4 regions of the Tepidimonas taiwanensis genome follow, and region 4 is predicted to be linked to each of the others. Evidence: predicted binding sites of a transcription regulator. Region 4 holds the regulator's gene; each other region holds the start of a gene.
What was found. Region 4 encodes FNR, which switches genes on or off when oxygen is low (the NO sensors DNR and NnrR bind a similar motif). Its sites were predicted from a motif close to TTGATNNNNATCAA; they were not measured.
Positions count from the first base shown of each region.

Region 1 (3,516 bases), 200 kb from region 4:
CGACGTCGAACGCGCCGGCGCGCGCGCGCATGAAGACCGTGTCCGGCGGGTGCGGGCCGCTGACGCACCAGCCTGCGGCGCGCGCGCGTTCGACCGCCGGGGCGATCGCGTCGATCTCCTCGCGGCCGAACAGCCCACCTTCGCCGGCGTGCGGGTTGAGCCCCGCCACCGCGATGCGGCAGCGCGGCCAGCCGAGCCGCTCGGTGAAATGCGTGTGCGTGATGCGCAGCGTCTCCCACACGCGCTCGGCGGTGACGGCTTCGATCGCCTCCCGCAACGACACGTGGATGCTGACGAGCACCGTGCGCAGCTCGTCGTTGGAGAGCATCATGCGCACGGGCAGCTGCGCCGGCGCACACCCGAGGTGCCGCGCGGCCACGGCCTGCAACAGCTCCGTATGCCCCGGCACGTCCAACCCCGCGGCGGCCAGGGCGGCCTTGTTCAGCGGCGCGGTCACGAGCGCCGCTACCTCGCCACGCAGCGCCGCCTCCGCGGCCAGGATCACGGCATCGGCCGCGGCACGCCCCGCCGCGGCACTGACGGCGCCGAAGGGGGGCAGCGCCGCCAGCGACACCGCAGGCCACAGCGGAATGCAGCGCGGCGGGACGTCGCGCGCCTGCTGCGGCCCGTCGAGCACCGCGATCGGCAGGGCACCGCCGGTGACCTGGACCGCGCGGCGCATCACCGCCAGGTCGCCGATCACGACGCAGCGCGCCGACCACTCGGGGCGGCGGCGAAACACCTCCGCGATGATCTCCGGCCCGATGCCCGCAGCGTCGCCCATCGTGAGGGCGACCGGCGCATCCGGCGCGGCGCGGCGGGTGGTGTCCATCAGGCCGGGTTGTCGATGTCGATGAAGCGGTGCTCGAGGCCGAGCTGCGCCGCGACGTGCGCCCCCAACGCCGGCGCGCCGTAGCGTTCGGTGGCGTGGTGCCCGCAGGCGAGGAAGGCCACGCCGCACTCGCGCGCCAGGTGTGCCTGCGGTTCCGAAAGCTCGCCGGTCAGGAACGCGTCCACGCCGGCGGCGATCGCCGCCTCGAAATACCCCTGCGCGCCGCCGCTGCACCAGCCCACGCGCCGGATCGGCCGCCCGTCACCGGGGATGCAGGTGACGGCACGACCCAGCACCGCCTCGACCCGCGCAGCCAGCGCCGCCGCGTCGGGCGCGTCGCACACGCCGAGAAAGCCGAGCTGCTGCTCGCCGAAACGCCCCCACGCCCCGTCGGCCAGCGGCGCGAAGCCGAGGCGCTGGCCGAGCTGCGCGTTGTTGCCCAACTGCGGGTGCGCGTCCAGCGGCAGGTGGTAGGCAAACAGGTTGATGTCGTGCGCCAGCAGGCGCTGCAGCCGGCCCTTCATCCAGCCGGTGACGGTGCCGCGCTGGCCGCGCCAGAAAAGCCCGTGATGCACGAGGATGGCATCGGCCCCGGCGTCGATGGCGGCCTCGATCAGCGCCAGGCTCGCCGTGACGCCGCTGACCAGGCGCCGCACCTGTGCCCGCCCTTCGACCTGCAGGCCGTTGGGGCCATAGTCCTGAAAGCGTGCGGGCTCCAGCAGCGCGTCGAACGCGCCGAGCAGCGCCTCACGGCTGACTGCGGCCGGGCGGGCGGCCGCAGCGGGGGATTCGATCGCGGTCATGGGCGGATTGTCGCACCGCCCACGCAGCCCGGCGCCGCGTCAGGATTTGCCGGATGCGCGCGCCGACTCCTCGATCTTTTTCGTGAACATGCGGTAAAAGAACATCCCCATGCCCAACATGAAGACGATCACCCCCAGGCTCATGAGGCCGTAGTCGGTCGAAAAAAGGTCCACAATCGCTTTCATGCGCCACTCCTGTGCGGTTCACGACACCCTCCATTGGAAAGCGGACCTGCCGCGGGCGCTTTGACCCATATCAACCCTGCTACCCAAAGGGGCAATTGCCGCGCATCGGCCGCCCTGCTCGCCCCCATGAAACGTCTCTGGCTGTTGTTTTCCCAGACGGTGACCGTGCTGCTGGCGGTCTGGTTTGTGGTCGCCACGCTCAAGCCGCAGTGGCTGAGCCAGCGCCCGCGGCTGGCCAGCGTCGTGCCGGTGTTCGAGGTCGAGCCCGATACCCGCAGCCCGGTGATCGCCGGCAACAGCCTGAGCGCCGCCGCGCGCGCCGCGGCACCGGCGGTGGTCAGCATCAGCACCAGCAAGGCGGCGCCCCACCCGCACGCGCAAGAGCCGTGGTTCCGCTTCTTCTTCGGCGACCGGCCGGAGGTCGAGCCGCAGACCGGCCTGGGCTCGGGCGTGATCGTCAGCCCCGCAGGCTACATCCTCACCAACCACCACGTGATCGAGGAGGCAGACGAGATCCTGGTGCAGCTGAGCGACGGCCGGCAGGCGCCGGCGCGCGTGATCGGCACCGACCCCGAAACCGACCTCGCCGTGCTGCGCATCGAGCTGTCGGACCTGCCGGTGATCGTCCTCGGCCAGTCGGAGTCGCTGGAGGTGGGCGACCGGGTGCTCGCGATCGGCAACCCGTTCGGCGTCGGGCAGACGGTGACGGCCGGCATCGTCAGCGCGCTGGGGCGCAGCCAGCTCGGCATCAACACGTTCGAGAATTTCATCCAGACCGACGCGGCGATCAACCCCGGCAACTCCGGCGGCGCGCTGGTCGACGCCGAGGGGCACCTGATCGGCATCAACACCGCGATTTACTCGCGCTCGGGCGGTTCGATGGGCATCGGCTTCGCGATTCCGGTCGCGACCGCGCGCGAGGTGATGGCGGCGATCGTGCGCGACGGTGCGGTCACGCGCGGCTGGATCGGCGTCGAGCCCCGCGAGCTCACCCCCGAGCTGGCCCAGCACTTTGGCGTGCCCGCGTCGCAGGGCGTCGTGGTCACGGGGGTGCTGCAGGGCGGCCCGGCGGACCAGGCGGGCATCGTGCCCGGGGACGTGATCACGCGCGTGGGCGACACGCCGATCCGCAATGTGCCGGGGCTGTTGTCGGCCGTCGCGGCGCTGCGCCCCGGTGAACCGGCGGCGCTGGAGGTGCTGCGCCGCGGCAGCCCCCGCACGCTCACCGTGGTGCCCGGACGGCGCCCACCGGCAGGGCAGCGTCAGGACTGAAGGGTATCGGCCACCGGGGCGTTCGCCTTCGCGTCAGGACTGATCGGCGTCGGCTGCCGAGGCCTCGGTCTTCGGCTTCGTGCTCGCGAACCAGCGCGAGCCCCAGATGCCGATTTCGTACAGCAGGCACATCGGGATGGCCAAGGCGAGCTGCGAAATGACGTCCGGGGGCGTGACGATCGCCGCGATGACGAACGCAATGACGATGAAGTAGCCGCGGAAGGACTTGAGCTTTTCCACCGTCACCATTTCGAAGCGCACCATCAGCATCACGACCACCGGGACCTGAAACGCCAGTCCGAACGCGAGGTAGAGCGACAGGATCGCCTCGACGTAGGACGCGATGTCCGGGGTGGCGTTGACGCTCGCCGGCGTGAAGCCCTGGATGAAGGCGAACATCTTGTCGAGCACGAAGAACTGCAC
Region 1 is NZ_CP083911.1:2,113,415-2,116,930, forward strand. Features, by position in the region: gene pdxA (4-hydroxythreonine-4-phosphate dehydrogenase PdxA) at 1-832, opposite strand, end outside; gene LCC91_RS10035 (Nif3-like dinuclear metal center hexameric protein) at 832-1,635, opposite strand; gene LCC91_RS10040 (DUF3149 domain-containing protein) at 1,675-1,821, opposite strand; gene LCC91_RS10045 (S1C family serine protease) at 1,948-3,093, shown strand; gene tatC (twin-arginine translocase subunit TatC) at 3,127-3,516, opposite strand, start outside.
Region 1: a site for FNR is predicted at 1,882-1,895, ahead of LCC91_RS10040 (DUF3149 domain-containing protein). Genes of this name have one in related genera too.

Region 2 (3,516 bases), 780 kb from region 4:
CGCACCGCCGCCGACCACCTGGAACTGGAGACGAACGACCCCACGATCGAACTCGCCAACGGCGATGGCCTGTGTTATTTGGATCTGCAAAACAATCTGGTCGGGCTGCAGACCAACCGGGTCGAGCGGCTGGGGCCCGGCGTGGACGGCGGCACGCGCTGGCGCATCCACCCCAAAGACCCGATGGGCTCCTTCAAGGACCTGCGCCGCGGCACGACCGTCAATCGCAACCGCAGCATGGCGTGGGTGCGGTTGCTGGAACGCCCGTCGGCCGAGCGGCGCATCGCGCTGTGGGTGCAACTCCGCGCCGAAGGCGACGCGCTGCGGCTGACGCTGACCGACGCCGACGGGCACAGCGGCAGCGCGACGCTGCCGGGTCCGTTCGAACCCGCACGCGACCCGCTGGCCAACGAGGCGACGTTGCGCGAGGGCCTGACGCGCCTAGGGGACACGGTGTTCGAGGCCGTGTCGGTGGACGTGGCGCTGCCCGCGCCGTGGTTCGTCCCCGCGTCACGCGTCAACGCGCTGCGGCGCGAGGCGGTGGCGGCGCTGATGGCCGCGCGCGAGGCGGCCCGCCCTCGACCAGTGCGCGCGAGCGCGGTGGAGCCGCCCGTACCCTACCCCGACGACGTGCTGACGTATCTCGGCAACGTCTACAACCACAAGGCGCGCGATTTTTACGCGCGCCACGGCGTGCGTGTCATCGAGGCGGCGTACGAAAGCCACGAGGCGCTGGGGGACGTCAGCCTCATGATCACCAAGCACTGCGTCCGCTATAGCCTCAGCCTCTGCCCCAAACAGGCCAAGGGCGTCACCGGCGTGCAGGGCACGATCCGCGCCGAGCCGCTGGTGCTGATCCACGGCGACGAGCGGCTGACGCTGCGCTTCGACTGCAAGCCGTGCGAGATGCACGTCGTCGGGCGCATCAAGCGCCACGTCGTGCGCGACACCGAGCGCGCGGCGCGCGAGGCGCCGCTGCGCTTTTACCGGACGCGGCCCGCGCCGGTGCGTTGATCCGCGCGTGGGTGCGCCCCGGCGTCTGGGCGCGCGGCGCGGTCAGACGTAGCCGGCAACCGGCACCGGCGTGTGCCGCATGTGCAGCGCCAAGCCCAGCGCGGCCAGGTGGTTGTCGTTGCGCCCCAGGATGGCCTGCGCCAGCGGCAGGAATTCGGCCTCCTCGAAGCAGGCATGCGAGCGGTACTGCGCCACCAGCGCCTCCAGCCCCGCCGTGTCGAGGGCGAACGACTGCCCTTTGGCGACTTTTTTGAGGTCCCCCTCGAGCTGCTTCCACAGGCGTTCGAGTGCACGGTGCTCCTCCGTCAGGCGTTGCACCAGCCCCTGCACCCGCTCGCGCTCTGCCCCCGCCGCGGCACTGGCGAGCACGGCCGGAAACAGCTCTCGCTCCTCGTCCTCATGGTGTTCGACGATCGCTTCGCGAAAGAACGCCAGCGACTGCTCGGCAATCTCCCGCGCGCGGGCGGCGGGGGCCAGCAACGCTGGCAATTCCGCCAGCGCGTCCAGCTTGCGCAGTATGCCCGCGTGGCACTGCGAGAAATCGGCGATCGGCTGATCGTTCGTCGGGGCGTTGGGGGTCGCAGACATGGCCACACCGTTTTGCTGCATCACGATGCCGCCAGTCTACGGCGCCGATCCCGGGGCCATTCTTGACGCAGGTCAACGGGGTGCGACGCAGCGCCGGCTCCGCTTCAGCCGACCCAGCGCCGCGCGTTGCGGAACATCCGCATCCACGGGCTGTAGGCCGCGATCCCGCCCGTTGCGGCCAGGTCCGTCCAGCTCAACTGGACGTTGCGGAAGACGCGCTCCGGGTGCGGCATCATCGCCGTGAAGCGCCCGTCCGGCGTGGTGACCGCGGTGATCCCGCCCGGGCTGCCGTTGGGGTTGAACGGATACGCCTCGGTGGGCTGTCCGTGGTGGTCGACGAAGCGCATCGCCACCGCCACACGCTGCGCGTCGCCGCGCTGACCGAAGTTGGCGTAGCCCTCGCCGTGCGCGACGGCGATCGGCAACCGGCTGCCCGCCATGCCCTGGAAGAAGAGGCTGGGCGAGTCCGTCACCTCCACCAGCGACAGCCGGGCCTCGAAGCGCTCGCTGACATTGGTGGTGAAGCGCGGCCAGTGCTCGGCACCGGGGATGATGGATGCCAGCTCGGCAAACATCTGGCAGCCATTACACACGCCCAGCCCGAAGGTGTCCGCGCGGCCGAAGAACGCGCGGAACTGCTCCGCCAGCTCCGGGTGGAACGTGATCGAGCGCGCCCAGCCGATGCCGGCACCGAGCGTGTCCCCGTAACTGAAGCCGCCGCACGCAACGAGCCCGCGAAAACCGTCGAGCCGCGTGCGACCGGTGAGCAGGTCGGTCATGTGCACGTCCACCGCTTCAAAGCCCGCGGCGTCGAACGCGTAGGCCATCTCGACGTGCGAATTGACCCCCTGCTCGCGCAGGATGGCCACACGCGGGCGTGCCAGGTTCAGGTACGGTGCCGCCACATCCTCCGCCGGGTCGAAGGTCAGCGCCACGTGCAGGCCCGGATCGTCCGCGCGGCCGGCGGCGGCGTGCTCGGCGTCGGCGCAGGCCGGGTTGTCGCGCTGCTGGCAGATCTTCCAGCTCACGCTGTCCCACACCTGGTGCAGGTCCTCCAGCTTCGCGCTGAAGAGGCACTTCGCGTCGCGCCAGATCTGCAGCTCGCCCTTGCCGGCGTCGATCGGGCTGTTGGCCGGCCGGGTCTTGCCGATCACGTGGCTGCACGCGGACAGCCCGTGGGCACGCAGCGTCTGCATCACCGCGTCACGCTCGGCGCTTCGCACCTGCAGCACCACGCCCAGCTCTTCGCTGAAGAGGGCCTTGAGCGTCAGCTCGTCGCGGCGGGCGCTAACCTGCGCGGCCCAGTTTTTCGCGTCGCCGTAATCCGCGCGGCTGTCCCGGATGCCGTCGCCCTCGGTGACCAGCAGGTCCACGTTGAGCGTGACGCCCACATGTCCGGCAAACGCCATTTCCGCCACACAGGCGAGCAGCCCGCCGTCGCTGCGGTCGTGGTAGGCGAGGATGCGCCCCTGCGCACGCAACGCGTTGACCGCGGCGACGAGCCGAATCAGATCCTGCGGGTCGTCGAGGTCGGGCACCGCGCCGCCGGGCTGGTCCAGCGCCTGTGCGAGGATCGAGCCGCCCATGCGGTGCTTGCCACGGCCCAGGTCGACGAGGATCAGCGTCGTGTCCTCGTGCGCGTCGAGCTGCGGCGTGAGCGTGCCGCGCACGTCGGCGAGCGTCGCGAAGGCGCTGACGATCAGGCTCACCGGCGCGACGACCTTGCGGGCCTCGCCGTCCGCCGTGCGCCACTGGGTGCGCATCGACAGGCTGTCCTTGCCGACCGGGATGCTGATGCCCAGCTGCGGGCACAACTCCATCCCCACGGCCTTGACCGTGTCGTACAGCGCTGCGTCCTCCCCCGGCTCGCCGCACGCCGCCATCCAGTTGGCCGAGAGCTTGACGCGCGACAGT
Region 2 is NZ_CP083911.1:1,137,933-1,141,448, forward strand. Features, by position in the region: gene LCC91_RS05280 (peptidase U32 family protein) at 1-1,014, shown strand, start outside; gene LCC91_RS05285 (hemerythrin domain-containing protein) at 1,057-1,602, opposite strand; gene purL (phosphoribosylformylglycinamidine synthase) at 1,707-3,516, opposite strand, start outside.
Region 2: a site for FNR is predicted at 1,665-1,678, ahead of LCC91_RS05285 (hemerythrin domain-containing protein). Genes of this name have one in related genera too.

Region 3 (3,516 bases), 420 kb from region 4:
CGAGGGGCTGACCGCGCCTGGGCACACCACCACCGCGCGCGATCTGGCGACGCTGGCGCTGCGGCTGATGCAGGATTTTCCCGAGTACATCGGCTACTACGCGATCCAGCGCTACCGCTACCCCGGCACGCCCGCGGCCAACGACACCAACCGCAACCTGCTGCTGTTTCGTGACCCCACCGTCGACGGCCTGAAAACCGGCCACACCGCCGCGGCGGGCTACTGCCTCGTGGCCACCGCGCGCCGGCTTGTGCCCGGGCTCGGCGACGGCCCTGCCGGACAGCGGCGGCTCATCAGTGTCGTGCTCGGCGCCGCCAGCGAAAACGCGCGCGCCGCCGAAAGCCAGAAATTGCTCAACTGGGGCTACACCGCGTTCGAGGCCGTGCGCCTGGCCGCGCCGGGGCAGCCGGTCGTGACCGCCCCGGTGTGGAAAGGCCGCGCCGACGAAGTCAAGCTCGGCCGCCCGCAGGGCGTCGTCGTCACTGTCCCCGCCGGACAGGGCAAGGGCCTGCGCACCGAGCTGGTGCGCCCGGACCCGCTGGTCGCGCCGCTCGTCAAAGGGCAACCCTTGGGCACGCTGCGCGTGCGCACCGCCAGCGGCGAGCCGGTGGCGGAAGTCCCGCTGCAGGTGATGGAGACCGTCGAAGAAGCCGGGTTGCTCGGGCGCCTGTGGGGCGCGCTGCGGTTGTGGATACGCTGAGGGCTGGGGCGTGTCATCAGCGCATGCGGTTGACCCCCGAAGAACGCGAGGTGTTACGCGAGACGGCGCGGCGCCGGTTTGGCGCCGCGGCGCAGGTGCGGCTGTTCGGCTCGCGGCTGGACGACAGCCGCCGCGGCGGGGACATCGACCTGCTGATCGAAACCCCCTTGACCGACCCGGCGGCCATCGTGGATGCCCACCTCGGTTTTCTGGCCGACGTGTATTCTCGGCTGGGCGAGCGCAAGGTGGACGTGCTGATTGACTACCCCGGCCGCCAGACCGATGCGCCCATCTACGCCATCGCCCGCGCGCAGGGGGTGTTGCTGTGAAGATGGCCTAGCCCGAACTCGAGCGGCTGCGTCAGGTGCGCAACCGCCTCATCCACGAGTACTCGCGTATCGGTCGTTCACGCGGCTGTGGCGGCGGCGTGCAGCCCTTTTGACCTCGATCAAGCCACGGCGGCTGCGGTTCGGGTGCAATGGCGGCGGGGCGTATGCCCTGCATGACCTCGTCTATCTGAAACCGGAGAAAAGCATGAATTACACAGGTTGGTGGCGCGCGGCCACGCTGGCCGCGCTGGTGGGGGCATCGATGGGCGCGCACGCGCAAGCCGTGGATGCCGGGACGTTGCTGGTGCGTGCCCGCGCGGTTCACCTCGACCCGGCCAACGACAACAGCAACCCCGCCACGCCCGTGTCGATCAACAGCAAGTGGCTGCCGGAAGTGGACTTCACCTACTTCTTCAGCCCCAACTGGGCGGCCGAGCTGATTTTGACCGTGCCGCAGAAACAGCGCGTCTCGCTGGCCGGAGCGCAGATCGGCACACTCAAACACCTGCCGCCGACACTGACGCTGCAATATCACTTCCCGATGTCGGGATTCCGGCCCTACGTCGGCGCAGGCATCAACTACACGCGCTTCAGCAGCGTCAACCTCCCGGCGGGGCTCAGCATCGACCGCAACAGCTGGGGTGGCGCGCTGCAAGTGGGCGTCGACATCCCCGTCGGCAAAAATATGGTGCTCAACTTTGACGTGAAAAAAGTCTACATCCGCACCGACATCCAGGCGGGCGGGGCGCACCTCGACCGCTTCAAGGTCGACCCCGTCCTGGTCGGGGTCGGACTGGGATGGACCTTCTGAATGGGACGAGGGCCGACCGGTTGACCGATCGGCCCCTTGCTTGACGGCACCACAGAAACGCTGGGGTTTTCGCATTCTCCCTCTCGACGGGTCGAAGAGGGGAAGGTAAAACCAAGCCGTGCCGCCGCCACGAGCCCGGAGCGCCGGGGGCTGTCGTCCCCGGCGCAGGGCCTGTGGTGTCGCCCGTTGTGCCCCCGCTGCGCGATCAGAAGCGGTGACGGATGCCCAGGGCGATGCCGGTGCTGTCGGTGCCGGCCGAGCGCGTCACGCCGCCCAAATAGCCGTTGCCGCCCGGGGCTGCCTGCCCGTTCTTCCGGTTGTCGAAGCGCACCACCACCGCGTTGAGGTCCGTGCGCTTGGACAGCGCGTAGGTGTACGCCACCCCGTACGAGCGCGCATCCGCGTCGTACGACGTTTTTTCGTTGCGGTTGGTGTAGGCCACCGTGACCGTGTGCGGGCCGGAGGTGATGCGGTAGCCGATGTTGAACAGGTCGAAGCGCTGCTTGAGCGCGTTCATGTAGGCGGCTTGAACGGCGGCCGCGGCCGGTGCCGGCACGCCCCCGGCCGTCAGCGTCGCCGCCAGTGTGGACAGGTTACTCGGGTGGTCGTCCTTGTGGCGCGAGTAAACCGCGCTGAGTTTGCCCGGGCCCACGTTGACCCAGCCGCCCACCGTCGTGGTGGTCAGGGACTTCTGGCCCACCTCGTTGTTGCGGGTGTTGTAGCCCATGCCGACGGCGTAGCCATCGCCCTTGTACATGCCCATCAGGCCCACGAAGCGGCTGTTGCTGCTGGAGTTGCCCGTTTCGCCGAAGCCGTACATCAGCGAGGCGGTGATGCCGCCCGTCTGGACGCGGTATTGCAATGCGTTATTGACGCGGATGTCGAACCCGGCGGGGATGGCGGCGAGCTGACCCGCCGCCAGCGCGGACTGTGTCTGCATCGCGTCGAACTCGGCGGAGACCTCGTAGTCCGGCGTGTACATGCGGCCCGCGAGCACCGCGCCCACCGGTGTGATCAGGCCCACATACGCCTGGCGGTCGAACTGGTTGTTGTTCAAGTTGACACCCAGCGTGCCGTTGGCGATGTTGGCGTTGACTTGATTGACGACGGGAGCCAGCGCGGCTGGCAAATTCAGTGCCGCCGGGGTGGCGATGCGGTCGGGCACCTGGGTGCCGGAAATGGGGCGATTGGAGAGGCTGCCCGTGTCGACCTCGAAGCGGCTCTCCAGCGTGAAGATCGCCTTGTAGCCGCCGCCCAGGTCTTCGGTGCCCTTGAGGCCCCAGCGTGAGCCTTCCATGATACCGCTGGCCAGTTGCGTGACAGAGCCCTGGCGCAGGCCCGTCACGTGCGTGATACCGGCGTCCACCAGCCCGTAGAGCTGGACGTTTTGTTGGGCGTGGGCGCTGACCGCCGCCAAGGCGGCCACGGCTGCCACGGGCGTCAGTTGCAGCATGCGGTGTCGCATACGGGGTGTCATGTTGTCGAACTCCTTGCAAATGGTGGGGCTGTGGTATCGGGTCAGGGGCTTTGCGATCCCCACCCTATCGTAGTCCCCGGTCAGGGCTTTGTGCGAACGGTCGTTCGTTTTTTTGGCGTAAAAACCACAGGGGTTTTCCCGGAGGCGGTGCGTGCGAGCGGCGTTCCGTGTGATTTTGACTTGCGTGTGCCGCTGGTAC
Region 3 is NZ_CP083911.1:2,338,008-2,341,523, reverse strand. Features, by position in the region: gene LCC91_RS11110 (D-alanyl-D-alanine carboxypeptidase family protein) at 1-700, shown strand, start outside; gene LCC91_RS11105 (nucleotidyltransferase domain-containing protein) at 724-1,029, shown strand; gene LCC91_RS11100 (OmpW/AlkL family protein) at 1,235-1,840, shown strand; gene LCC91_RS11095 (porin) at 2,046-3,317, opposite strand.
Region 3: a site for FNR is predicted at 1,139-1,152, ahead of LCC91_RS11100 (OmpW/AlkL family protein). Genes of this name have one in related genera too.

Region 4 (3,516 bases):
GAACCTGGGGCCGTGGCAGACGTTCTGGATTTTCTTCTACGGTTTTGCGACCTACGGCAATGCGGGCTTCATGCGTGAGCAGGTGTGCAAGTACATGTGCCCGTATGCGCGCTTCCAGAGCGCGATGTTCGACAAGGACACGATGATCGTGACCTACGACGCCGAGCGGGGCGAGCCGCGCGGGGCACGCAAGCGCTCGGCCGATCCGAAGGCGCTGGGGCTTGGGGACTGCATCGACTGCACGCTGTGCGTGCAGGTCTGTCCGACAGGGATCGACATCCGCAACGGTCTGCAGTACGAGTGCATCGGCTGCGGGGCCTGCGCCGACGTCTGTGACGAGGTGATGGAAAAGATGGGCTACCCCAAGGGGCTGGTCAAATACTCGACGCAAAACGGCATGGCCAACCGCTGGACGCGCGCGCAGATGATCCGCCGCGCGTTTCGGCCGCGGGTGCTCGTCTACAGCGCGATTTTGCTGGCCATCGTCACCGCGCTGGGCGTGAGCCTGTGGCTGCGCGTGCCGCTCAAGGTCGATGTGATCCGCGACCGCGGGGCGCTGGCGCGCATGGTCGAGATGGGCCGGATCGAAAACGTCTACCGTGTTCAATTCATGAACGCGTCGGAAGCCGAGCGCGAGCTGCAGGTCACCGTGGACGGTTTGCCGGGGGTGACGATCGCCTCCGAGCCGACGGTGCACCTGCGGCCGACCGAGGTGCGCTCGGTGCCGGTGCGCGTACAGGTGCCGCCGGGGCTGGAGCCGGGTTCGCACCCGATCGTGATGACCTTCCGCTCCGCCGATGGCGCCATCGAGGTGCGCGAAAAGACGACGTTCCTGATTCCGCGATGATGCCGCGTGCGGGTGACCCGGGTTCACCCGCATCCCTGTTTCTCCCTTCCGCCTTTACACTATGACGACGATGACTGCTGTACCCCCCACCCCATCGCCCGCGTCGCGGCCGTGGTACCGTGAGCCGTTCGTGTGGATGGTGATCGGTGGCCCGCTCGTGGTCGTGATCGCGTCGCTGATCACGGTCGCGATCGCGGTGCGCAACGCCGACACGGTGCTGCCGCGCGAGTCCGCGCCGGCGCGGGTGGCGGTGCCCAGCGATGGGTTGTCAGCCGAGGAGCGGCTGGCGGCGGAGAAGGCGCTGCTGCCCGCCAACCAGGGGCGCAACCATGCGGTCTCGCCCACTTTGCCCGAGAAAGACTGACGGCCCGCCGGGGCCGGGAGAGAGGAGACGTGACGATGCTGGCCCAACGGATACTGTGGATCGCCTGGCCCGCTTTTCTGATGGCGGCGCTGATGGAGATGGTGGTGTTCGCGTTCGTGGACCCCGCCGAGCTGCAATGGGCCGGTGAGCGGCTCGGCTGGTCGCGGCAGGCGGTGTACACGGTCACGTTCTTCGTCTTCTGGGCGTTGACCAGCGCGTCCAGCGCGCTGACGACGTTGCTGTCGATGTCGCCGTGGGAAATCAACCGCTGCCCGGTACCGCCCGACCAGCGGCCCGCCGACTGTGCGCGCAACGTCGCGGCGGTCGGCGACGGTGGCACGCCACGCTGTGGCGGCTGCACCTGAGGCGACGGCGCCGCGGCCGCGCCGCGTGGGGCTGACGCGGCCCCGTGAGCCTCACGCGTCCGTGTCGCCGTGGTTGACGATGCGCTGCAGCGCATCGGCGTCGAGGATGCGCACGTAGCGCTGTTTGACCTCGATGATGCCGTCCTCCTGAAAGCGCGAGAAGGTGCGGCTGACGGTCTCCAGCTTCATGCCGAGGTAGCTGCCGATTTCCTCGCGTGTCATGCGCAGCACCATCTCCGTCTTGGAGAACCCACGCGCGTGCAGGCGCTGCACCAGGTTGAGCAGGAAAGCCGCGAGACGCTCCTCGGCACGCATGCTGCCCAGCAGCAGCATCACGCCCTGGTCGCGCACGATCTCACGGCTCATGATGCGATGCAGGTGATGCTGCAGCGTGCTGAACTCGCGCGAGAGCTGTTCCAGCTTGTCGAACGGCAGCACGCACACCTCGGCGTCTTCCAACGCCACCGCGGAGCAGGAGTGCTTGTCCTGCACGATGCCATCGAGCCCCAGGATTTCGCCGGCCATCTGGAAGCCCGTGACCTGGTCGCGGCCGTCGACGGTGGTGATGCAGGTCTTGAAAAAACCGGAGCGCACCGCGTACAGCGAGGTGAACGGATCCCCCGCGGAAAACAGCGTGCCGCCGCGCCGCACCCGGCGGCGAAACGGGATGAGCTGCTCGAGCTGGGCCAGCTCCTCCGCACCGAGACCCACGGGAATGCAAAGCTCGCGCAGATTGCAGCTCGAACAGGCGACTTTGATGCTGTGCAGGTCCATCGGGGTGTGATCGCAGAGAAAGAGGGGGCCGCGGCCCAGTGGACCCGACCGGTTCGGGGGGCTCAAAATACGGTGTTTTCAATGATGATAACAACCCGGGGCCGCGGCACGCCGCCCGTCGGGGCCGAATGCCCCGTCGCCGGGTGGGGGCGTCGCATGTGCAGGGCGTTTGACCCACGTCAACGAGCCGGATGCCGTCCTGCGGCACAGTCCACCCTCACTGGAGTCTCTGTCCGTGAAACACGTCATCGATGAAGCCCTGCTGCGCCGGTTCGACATCCCCGGACCGCGCTACACGTCCTATCCGACGGCGGATCGGTTCGTCGAGGCGTTCACCGAGCGCGACTACATCCAGGCGCTCGAACAGCGCCGCGCGGGGTCGATGGCGCTGCCGCTGTCGGTGTACGTGCACATCCCGTTTTGTGAGTCGCTGTGCTACTACTGCGCGTGCAACAAGGTGGTGACCAAGCACCACAGCCGCGCGGCGGAGTATCTGCGCTACCTCACGCGCGAGCTGGAGCTACAGACCGGGTACGTCGGGCGAGGACACCGCGTCAGCCAGTTGCACCTGGGCGGCGGAACGCCGACGTTTCTCAGCGACGACGAGCTGGCCGACCTGATGGCGATGATCCGGCGCCACTTCGAGCTCGTGCCCGGGGGCGAATACTCGATCGAGGTCGATCCGCGCACGGTGACCGCCGAACGTTTGGCCCACTTGCAAAGGCTCGGCTTCAACCGCCTGAGCTTCGGGGTGCAGGATTTCGATCCCACCGTGCAAAAGACCGTGCACCGGGTGCAGCCGGCCGCGCAGGTGTTCGCGCTGGTGGCCGCGGCGCGCGAGCTGGGGTTCGAGTCGATCAACGTCGACCTCATTTACGGCCTGCCGCAGCAGACGCCGGAGTCGTTTCGCCACACGCTGGAGCAGGTCGAGCGCCTGCGCCCGGACCGCATCGCGGTCTATGCCTACGCGCACCTGCCGGCGCGCTTCAAGGCGCAGCGGCGCATCATCGCGGCGGAGCTGCCCAGCCCGGCCGATAAGCTCGCGATGCTGTCGCTGGCATTGGACCACCTGAGCGCGGCAGGGTACGTCTACATCGGGATGGATCACTTTGCGCTGCCCAACGATGCCTTGGCGGTGGCCAAGCGGCAGGGGCGGCTGCACCGCA
Region 4 is NZ_CP083911.1:1,913,739-1,917,254, reverse strand. Features, by position in the region: gene ccoG (cytochrome c oxidase accessory protein CcoG) at 1-847, shown strand, start outside; gene LCC91_RS09045 (hypothetical protein) at 918-1,211, shown strand; gene LCC91_RS09040 (hypothetical protein) at 1,247-1,576, shown strand; gene fnr (fumarate/nitrate reduction transcriptional regulator Fnr) at 1,628-2,350, opposite strand; gene hemN (oxygen-independent coproporphyrinogen III oxidase) at 2,580-3,516, shown strand, end outside.